DNA from 2 places in the Streptomyces sp. NPDC005774 genome. Region 2 is predicted to be linked to the other one. Evidence: riboswitches for the same ligand, from Rfam matches in the RefSeq annotation. Region 2 holds a riboswitch; the other holds the start of a gene.
What was found. A riboswitch is a leader RNA that binds a small molecule or an ion and turns the genes downstream of it on or off. The one in region 2 is predicted to bind cyclic di-AMP.

Region 1: linked by a shared signal. The riboswitch ahead of ACFYQA_RS28945 (peptidoglycan DD-metalloendopeptidase family protein) and the one ahead of ACFYQA_RS00505 (transglycosylase SLT domain-containing protein) in region 2 are both predicted to bind cyclic di-AMP.

The regions. Positions count from the first base shown of each region.
Region 1 is NZ_JBIAIV010000041.1:2,594-6,838, reverse strand. It holds gene ACFYQA_RS28950 (SGNH/GDSL hydrolase family protein) at 4-789, opposite strand; gene ACFYQA_RS28945 (peptidoglycan DD-metalloendopeptidase family protein) at 1,101-2,075, opposite strand; cyclic di-AMP (ydaO/yuaA leader) riboswitch at 2,080-2,242, opposite strand; gene ACFYQA_RS28940 (tyrosine-protein phosphatase) at 2,748-3,545, shown strand; gene ACFYQA_RS28935 (DUF6126 family protein) at 3,621-3,743, opposite strand; gene ACFYQA_RS28930 (helix-turn-helix domain-containing protein) at 3,740-4,245, opposite strand, start outside.
Region 2 is NZ_JBIAIV010000001.1:102,176-106,420, forward strand. It holds gene ACFYQA_RS00495 (GNAT family N-acetyltransferase) at 1-693, opposite strand, end outside; gene ACFYQA_RS00500 (HAD family hydrolase) at 942-1,811, shown strand; gene ACFYQA_RS00505 (transglycosylase SLT domain-containing protein) at 1,858-2,346, opposite strand; cyclic di-AMP (ydaO/yuaA leader) riboswitch at 2,352-2,519, opposite strand; gene ACFYQA_RS00510 (polyprenyl synthetase family protein) at 3,158-4,168, shown strand.

The DNA of each region.
Region 1 (4,245 bases), on a different contig from region 2:
GCGTCATGCCACCGAGGCGATGCGCTCCTTGATGTCGTCCGGGGACAGCGCGCCCTTCGCCGTCACGTGGTCCCCCGACGACTCCCCGCGCAGCCTGCGCCCCATCCACGGCACCAGGTACTCGCGCGCCCAGTGGACGTTGTCCCGCCGGACGTCGAGGCTGCCGCGCGGCGGCAGCGGGGGCCAGGCCTGCTCCGGGTCGGCCGGGACGTCCAGGCCGAGAGCCTGTCCCGCGCGGAGCGCCACGCGTGTGTGCCCCTCGGGCGACAGGTGCAGCCGGTCGGTGTCCCAGGCCCTGCGGTCCTGGATGCTCCTGAGGGACCAGAGGTCGAGCACCGGACAGCCGTACCGGTCGGCGACGGCCCGCACATGCCCGTTGTAGGTGGCGATCTTGCCGCGCAGATGCCTGAGCAGGGGTACGCCACGGGTGTCGAACCCGGTCGTCACCAGAACCGTGCCGGAGACCGCCGTGAGCGCGGCGATCGCCCGCTCGAAACGCTCGGCCACCTCGTCCGGGTCGCTGCCGGGGCGCAGGATGTCGTTGCCGCCCGCACAGAAAGAAACCAGTGCGGGGGCCAGTTCGACGGCCCGCGGAAGCTGGTCGGCCATGATCTGGTCGAGCAGTTTTCCGCGCACCGCGAGATTTGCGTACCGGAAGTCGCCTTCGGGACGCCGGTCGGCGAGAAGCACCGCAAATCGGTCGGCCCAGCCGACGAATGCCCCGCCGGGGCCGGGGTCACCGACGCCCTCGGTGAAGCTGTCCCCCACCGCCACGTACGACCCGATCACTGCCTTGCTGTCATTCTTCGAATCGTCTGCCACACCCGGACATGATTCACCTTCGAATGTGACCTACGCGACCGTAGGAAGGCATTGACGGGCGGTGAGATAAGCCACTCGCGAAGTGTGGGCCAATTCGGAATAGCCCTCCGCGCGGGGACGTTGAGCGGCGAGCAACGTGACGCACGGAACATCCCCGGCGCTCCCGGAACTCCACCCCGCCGAATCCGCCGAGCCCACCGAACGCGCCAACGCGCCGAAGGCCGGACCCGGGGATCGGGGGTCCGGCCTTCGGCGCGTCAGGCAGGTTGCCTCGGGGGTCAGCCGATGGAGACGCCCTTGCCGCGGAGGTAGGAGACCGGGTCCAGGTCCGAGCCGTAGTCCGGCGTGGCGCGGATCTCGAAGTGCAGGTGCGGGCCGGTCGAGTTGCCGGTGGAGCCCGAGAGGCCGACCTGCTGGCCACCGCTCACGGCCTGGCCGGCCGAGACGGACAGCGAGGACAGGTGGGCGTACTGGGCGTAGCGGCCGTCGTTCAGCTTGATGACGACCTGGTTGCCGTACGAGCCGGCCCAGCCGGCGGAGACGACGGTGCCCGCGCCCACGGCCTTCAGGGAGGTGCCGGTCGGAATGGCGAAGTCGACACCGGTGTGGTAGCCGCTGGACCACATGCTGCCGGCCACCTTGTAGGCGGTGCCGAGACCGCTGCCGGGTACCGGCGAGCTGTAGCCGGAGGCGGTCGCGGCCTGGTTCGCGGTCGTCGAGCCGGAGGAGGACTTCGGCGCGGACTGCTCGGAGGCCTCGCCGGCCGTCGACGAATTCGAGGCGGAGGACGGAGCCGAGGGAGCGGCCGGAGCGGACGAAGAGGGCGCCTCGGAAGAGGAGGACTTCTTCGGCGCGCCGGTCGCGGCGGCCTTGCCGTCGACCGAGAGCTTCAGACCGGGGTGGATGAGCGACGGGTCGTCGCCCACGGTCTCGCGGTTGTCGGAGTAGAGCTGCTTCCAGCCGCCGTCGACGTTCTCGGACTCGGCGATCTTCGCCAGGTAGTCGCCGCCCTTCACGATGTACGTGCGGGTGTCGCCGTTCCTGTCGCCGTCGACCTTCACGCCGTCAGACGTCTTGCCGGCGACGGAATACGACTGGACGGCCTTTTCCGGGGCGGCCTGCGGAGTGGCGGCGTTCGCTCCCGTGGCACCGAGAAGCGGCAGGGCGAGTACGGCGCCACCGGTTCCGGCGACGGCGATGGAACGGGTGAGACGCGAAACGCTGGGACGACGGTGCTTACCCTTTGCGGGCATGACGAATTCCTCTCCGGCGCCTACGAGGTGAGCTGTCGGGTGCGGGCTGGAGATGCCCGGCCGCGTCGAAAACGCGACTTGACCCCAAGCCGTTCCGGAGACCGGAACAGGCAGTCGTACCTGTGGGTCCCCCGCTCCTGCCATACGCGGATCAGAGTGTGAAGGCTCCGGACAGCGGCAGGATTAGGCGTCCGTCCGGATCGATGGCGAACGTAGGCGACCGAGACGCAAAGGGACAAGCCCGATCTTCCGAGCGAAGGCGTTGTTTAGTGATCCATTGACCTGAAAACCGTCACTCGGAGTCGCCCCGAATTTTCGGCACCCCCCGAATCCCCTTGCGCAATACTGGAATTACGTGAACATGGCGACAACGCATCGTCACCTCTATGACGATGCTCACCACCCCATCCCCATCTCCCCGCCTATCGGAGCAAATTACGACTAAACCCCCCAAACGGACAGAACGACCCAATAAGGTAAATATGGATGGCTCGACCGGTCGGCCGCGGGTCCGGCGCGGATCCGTCCACGCCGGCGGCTCCACCGGGACAGTCCCGTCTCCACTCCGACGGCCCCGTCACCAACTCATTGCCCCTGTCAGGCATGTCGTATCGTCGGGTGACACCCGCCGACGCCGCCGCGTCGGCGGCGCAGAGTGGGAGAGGGGCCCCCGTGACGCAGCAGATCCCGTCGACCGAACCCGAGCTCACCGGGGTGCGCAATTTCCGTGATGTGGGAGGCCTGCCGACCGTCGACGGCCACCGGGTGCGGCACGGGGTGCTGTTCCGCAGCGGCCATCTCGCGCACGCCACCGAGGAGGACGCCGCCTTCCTGTCCTCCCTGGGACTGCACACCGTCTTCGACTTCCGTAACGCGGCCGACCACAAGCTGGACGGGCGGGACATCGAACTGCCCGGCGTGCGCAATGTGAATCTGCCGCTGAGCGACCCGGCCGACGGCGCCGAGTTCTGGAGGATGGTCCGCGACGGGGACCTGGACCAGCTCCGCTCGGTCCTCGCCGGCGACAAGGGGGCGAAGCGGATGATCGCCTCGTACCGCGTGACGGTGAGGCAACGCACCGCCGAGCACTCCCGGGTGCTGCTCTCGCTCGCCGAGGAGTGTGTGCCCGCGCTGATGCACTGCGCGGCGGGCAAGGACCGCGCGGGTCTGTCGGTGGCGGTGACACTGCTCGCGCTGGGCGTGGAACGGGACGCGATCTTCGACGACTACCTGAAGTCCAGCGCCGCGCACCGCCGCTACAAGGTGCGCCGCAGCGGCACCCCCGCCTCGGCCTACTCCCCCGAGGTCATGGAGCTGCTCGACCCCCTGTTCGACGCCCGCGCCGAGTATCTGTCGGCCGCGCTGGAGACGATCGAGGAGACCTGGGGCGGCGTGGACCCCTACCTCGAGCAGGCACTCGGACTCACCCCCGAGAACCGGGAGCGGCTGCGCGAGCGCATGCTGGACTGAGTGATCCCCCGGTCGAGCGGACGCTCGACCGGGGGATCACGGAGTCGCTCGGCTCCTGCCGTGTCCGTCCGGGGACTACTGCTTCGCGCCCAGCTCGAACAGCAGATAGATGAAGCCCGCGAAGAGGTGCCCCACCACCACGTAGACGAACAGCCTCACCCACAGGGCGCGGGGAAACTTCTCCTCCAGGTCTTTCATGACAGATCTCCTTGGGTGGGGCCCAGGCACAGGGCGGCCGTGGGACTCTGCAGCAGGGTGTGGACGAACAGCAGCTCGACCCCGTCGGGGTCCTCGGCGGCGATACGGTGCGGGGTCAGCGAGTCGAAGTGCGCGCTGTCACCCGGGGCGAGGCGGTGCAGGGCGTCCCCGAGGCGCAGCCGCAGCCGCCCCTTGAGGACGTACAGCCACTCCTCGCCCGGATGGACCCGCACGATGTCGCCCTGGGCCCCGTACGGGACCTGGACCCGCAGGGCCTGCATCCCGCGCCCGGGGGAACCGGCCTGCCGGTACGTCCAGCCGCCCGCGGAGGTCGGCTCCATGTCGCCGGCGCGCGTCACCGCCTCGCGGACGGCGGCCGTCTCGCCGAGCAGTTCGGAAACCGTCGTACCGTAGATACGGGCGAGGGAGAGCAGCATCGGCAGCGAGGGCTGGCGCTGTCCGGTCTCCAGCCGGGAGAGATGAGCGGGGGAGAGTCCCGCCT
Region 2 (4,245 bases):
GCCCGTGCACTCCGGAGCCCGGGTCCCGGCCAGATGGCCCACGAGCCGGGTGATCCACTCCTGCGCGAACCGGTCGCGGCGCCCGGTCCTGCGGTACTGCGCCGACTTCCACCCGATGAGCGCGCGGAGCGCGGCCGGGTCGCGTTCGTCGAACACGAACCGCACCGGTCCGGCCTGCCGGCCGAGCCGGCGCTCCTTGGCCAGGGTGGTCTTCAGGAACTTCGGCGACTGGGCGCGCAGCACGGTCTCGTAGGTCTCGTACCCCTTCTCCACGTCGATGACGAAGGTGGCGTGCTCCTCGGCCGCGTGCGGGACGAACAGGGCCTGGTCCGCCTCCAGGTTGTCGAAGGCGAAGCTCGACACCGAACAGGCACGCAGCAGTTCATCGGTCGCCGGCGCCAGACCCGGCCTCAGGACGGCGCCCTGGCAGTCCGAGACGCCGAGCCCGATCGCCCGGCCCTGCCCCAACGCACCCCGCTCGTACGGCAGAAATCCGGCCGGCTCGGCGGACGCCCCCTCGTACAGCACCGCGACCCGGGCCTGCGGCCGCACCCGCGACACGGCGGTGGCGAACTCCGGTTCCATGAAAGGGCTGCGCGGCGCCTCCGTCGCGGCGCGCAGCTCGCGCCACCGTTCCCGCTCTCCCTCGCCGAGCTCCTCGAGCCTCAGCACACGCGTGCGTCCACTGCTCACCTGACCCCCCGATCAAGTCCCCCCTGGACACTTGGAAGGTACCGCCCAAGACCACGAGGGCGGTAGGTAGCGGAGCATGTTGTTGCCAAGTGGTGCAGAGGCCGCAGATGGCGCCCGGGGCACCCGCGCCTCGGGCACCCGCGCCTCTGGTGGAGCGGGCCGGGTGGAGCGGGCCGGGCCGGGTGAACCGGGCCGGGTGGGCTCGGGCGTGGTGAGTCGGGCGGGTGCGGTATCCGTATTCTCTGATCATGGCCGCACCCACCGATTGCTCGCTCATCGCCACCGACCTGGACGGGACGCTGCTGCGCGGCGACGACACCCTCTCCGACCGCTCCCTCGCCGCGCTGGCGCTGGCGGCGCGGGCCGGTGCCCGGCACCTCGTGGTGACGGGGCGCCCGGCGCCCAGAGTGCGGCCGCTCCTGGACGACCTGGGGGCCACCGGGCTCGCGGTGTGCGGACAGGGCGCGCAGGTGTACGAGGCCGGTACGGACCGGCTGCTGTGGTCGGTCACCCTGGACCGGGAACTGGCGGAGACCGCACTGGGGAAGATCGAGGCCGAGGTCGGGGAGCTGTACGCCGCGGTCGACCAGGACGGGGTGGACGGACTCACCCTGATCGAACCGGGCTATCTGATGCCGCACCCGACGCTGCCCGCCGTGCGGGTCGAACGGCGGGACGATCTGTGGGTCCGGCCGATCAGCAAGGTGCTGCTGCGCCATCCCCACCTGACCGACGACGAGTTGGCGGCGACGGCCCGTTCGGTGGTCGGCTCGCTGGCCACGGTCACCATGTCGGGTCCGGGCACCGTGGAACTCCAGCCGTGCGGTGTGACCAAGGCGACCGGTCTCGCGCTGGCCGCCGAGCACCTGGGGCTGGAAGCCGGGCGGACCGTCGCCTTCGGCGACATGCCCAACGACATCCCGATGTTCGACTGGGCGGCCCACGGAGTCGCCATGGCCAACGCGCACCCCGAGCTCAAGGCGGTGGCCGACGAGGTCACCACGTCGAACGAGGACGACGGCGTGGCCGTCGTCCTCGAGCGGTTGTTCGGCGGAACGGAGCCGCACGTGCACCCGCACGTGCTGCCCCGCCCCTGGTCCGGGAGGGTGTCCCGGTAGGCCTCGGTGCCGTCGGTGTTCCGGCGTCCCGATGGGCCCGGGTGTCTCAGTAGGCGCCGAAGACGTTGTCGATGGAGCCGTAGCGGTCCGCCGCGTAGTTGCAGGCCGCCGTGATGTTCGCGACCGGGTCGAACGGGTCGAAGGTCGTGCCGGGCACGTGGTAGGCCTGGAAGGTCGGGTCGATGACCTGGAGCAGGCCCTTCGACGGGGTGCCGGCCACGGCGTTGGAGTCCCACAGGTTGATGGCCTGCGGGTTGCCGGACGACTCGCGCAGGATGTTGCGGTGGATGGAGTCGTAGCTGCCGGGGATGCCGTGCTGTGCCATGACGGACAGCGACTCGCGGATCCAGCCGTCGAGGTTGTCCGGGTACGCGGTCACGGAGCCGGCGCCGGACGTCGCGGCAGCGGCGGGCGTGGCGGCGGAGGCGGCGGTGGCGCCGAACAGCGGGAGGGCGACTGCCACGACGCCGGCGACGGCGAGGGAGCGGACGAGGCGGGAGCGGCCGAAGCGGCGGGGCGAACCGGATGCGGTCATGTCTGTGTTCCTCTCCTACGCCTGCGAGGTGAGCTGTCGGGTTCGGGCGGGAGAGTGCCCGGCCGTGCCCCTGCGGGCATGGCTTCACCCCGAGCCGTTCCGGGTGCGAACCGGTCCGGCGGCTTACCTGGGTCCCCCGCTCCTGCCGTGCGTGAGTTCATCGATGGGTGGCGCGGGCGGTGGCAGGATTCGGCGTCCGCCCGACAGGCCGGGAACGTATGCGAGTGCACTTGTCGGAAACAAGTGCAACCGTCACGGATCACGCTGTTTGATCTTGTATCCGGGCGTTTGCGGCACTTGGCCCTTTGCGGATGCCAAGAGTCAACTCGCTTTCGGGGCAAGGGGAATCGCCGACGGGTGTGAGGGGTGGGTGTGCCGGGGGGTGCGTGACTCACTTCACTGGCCGCACGGCGCGTTCGCATTTGCCACCAGGAGGGATTTACTTGGCAATTGCGGCAAATCGTGCGCCTGGGCGGGCAGGATGGTCCGGGTGTCGGACCGCGTGCTGGATCGCGTGTCGGATCATGGTTCGGATCGTGGTTCGGGGTGCGTCCCGAGGGTGGGTCGTCACGCCCGAAAGGCGAGGAATATCCTTTGTTACCAACTGATCAGAAACGATCTGGTTGTGATCCGATATCGGAGGGTGCCGTGAGACGCCGTGCACGCGTGCGCAGGTGAGTCTGGGGAATGTGGGTGCTGGCGGTGATCGAAACATGACCGGATACGCTGACTCGAGTGATGTCAGCGACCTATCGACAGACTGTGCAAGACGTCTAAGCGCCAGTGGACACCAGCAGACAGGAGACCTCTCGTGACCGTCGTCGGGCCGTTCGGGCTGAGCGTGCGGGACCAGGCTCTGGAAGCCGATGTCCAGGCCGGGATGACGGCTGTCGAGGAGGGGCTGCTCGAGGCCACCAAGAGTGAGGTGCCCTTCATCACGGAGGCCGCCCAGCACCTGGTGCGGGCCGGGGGCAAGCGGTTCCGGCCGCTGCTCGTGATGCTCTCCGCCCAGTTCGGCGATCCCTACGCGCCCGGCGTCGTGCCGTCCGCCGTGGTCGTGGAGCTGACCCACCTGGCCACGCTGTACCACGACGACGTGATGGACGCCGCCGCCGTACGGCGTGGGGTGCCCAGCGCCAACACCCGTTGGGGTAACTCCGTCGCCGTCCTCACCGGTGACTTCCTCTTCGCCCGCGCCTCGCACATCCTGGCCGACCTCGGACCGGAGGCCGTACGGGTGCAGGCCGAGGCGTTCGAGCGACTGGTCACCGGTCAGATCCTGGAGACCGCGGGGCCGCAGGACGGCCGGGACCCGGTCGACCACTACCTGGACGTCCTCAGCGGAAAGACCGGCTCGCTGGTCGCCGTCTCCTGCCGGTTCGGCGCCATGATGGCCGGGGCCGACGACACCGTCGTGGACGTGCTGACCCAGTACGGCGAGCGCCTCGGGGTCGCCTTCCAGTTCGCCGACGACGTACTGGACATCGCCTCCGACTCCCACGAGTCCGGCAAGACCCCGGGCACCGACCTGCGCGAGGGCATCCCGACCCTGCCCGTGCTGCGGCTGCGCGAGCGGACGGCCCGGCTGGGACTGGCCGAGGACATCGCCCTGTGCGAGTTGCTGGACTCCGACCTCACCGACGACGACCGGCACGCCGAGGCGCTGCGGCTGCTGCGCGCCCACCCCGCGCTGGAGCAGGCCCGCCGGGACACCGTGCGCTATGCGGAAGAGGCGCGCTCGACGCTGGCTCCGTTGCCGGAGTGCGAGTCGAAGACGGCCCTGGTCGAGCTGTGCGACGCGGTGGTGCACCGGGCAGGCTGACCCGCCTGCCGTCCCTGTCCGCCGCTTCGGGTTCCCCCGCCATCGACCCGCATCGGTCGTCGCCGGCCCTTACCGCA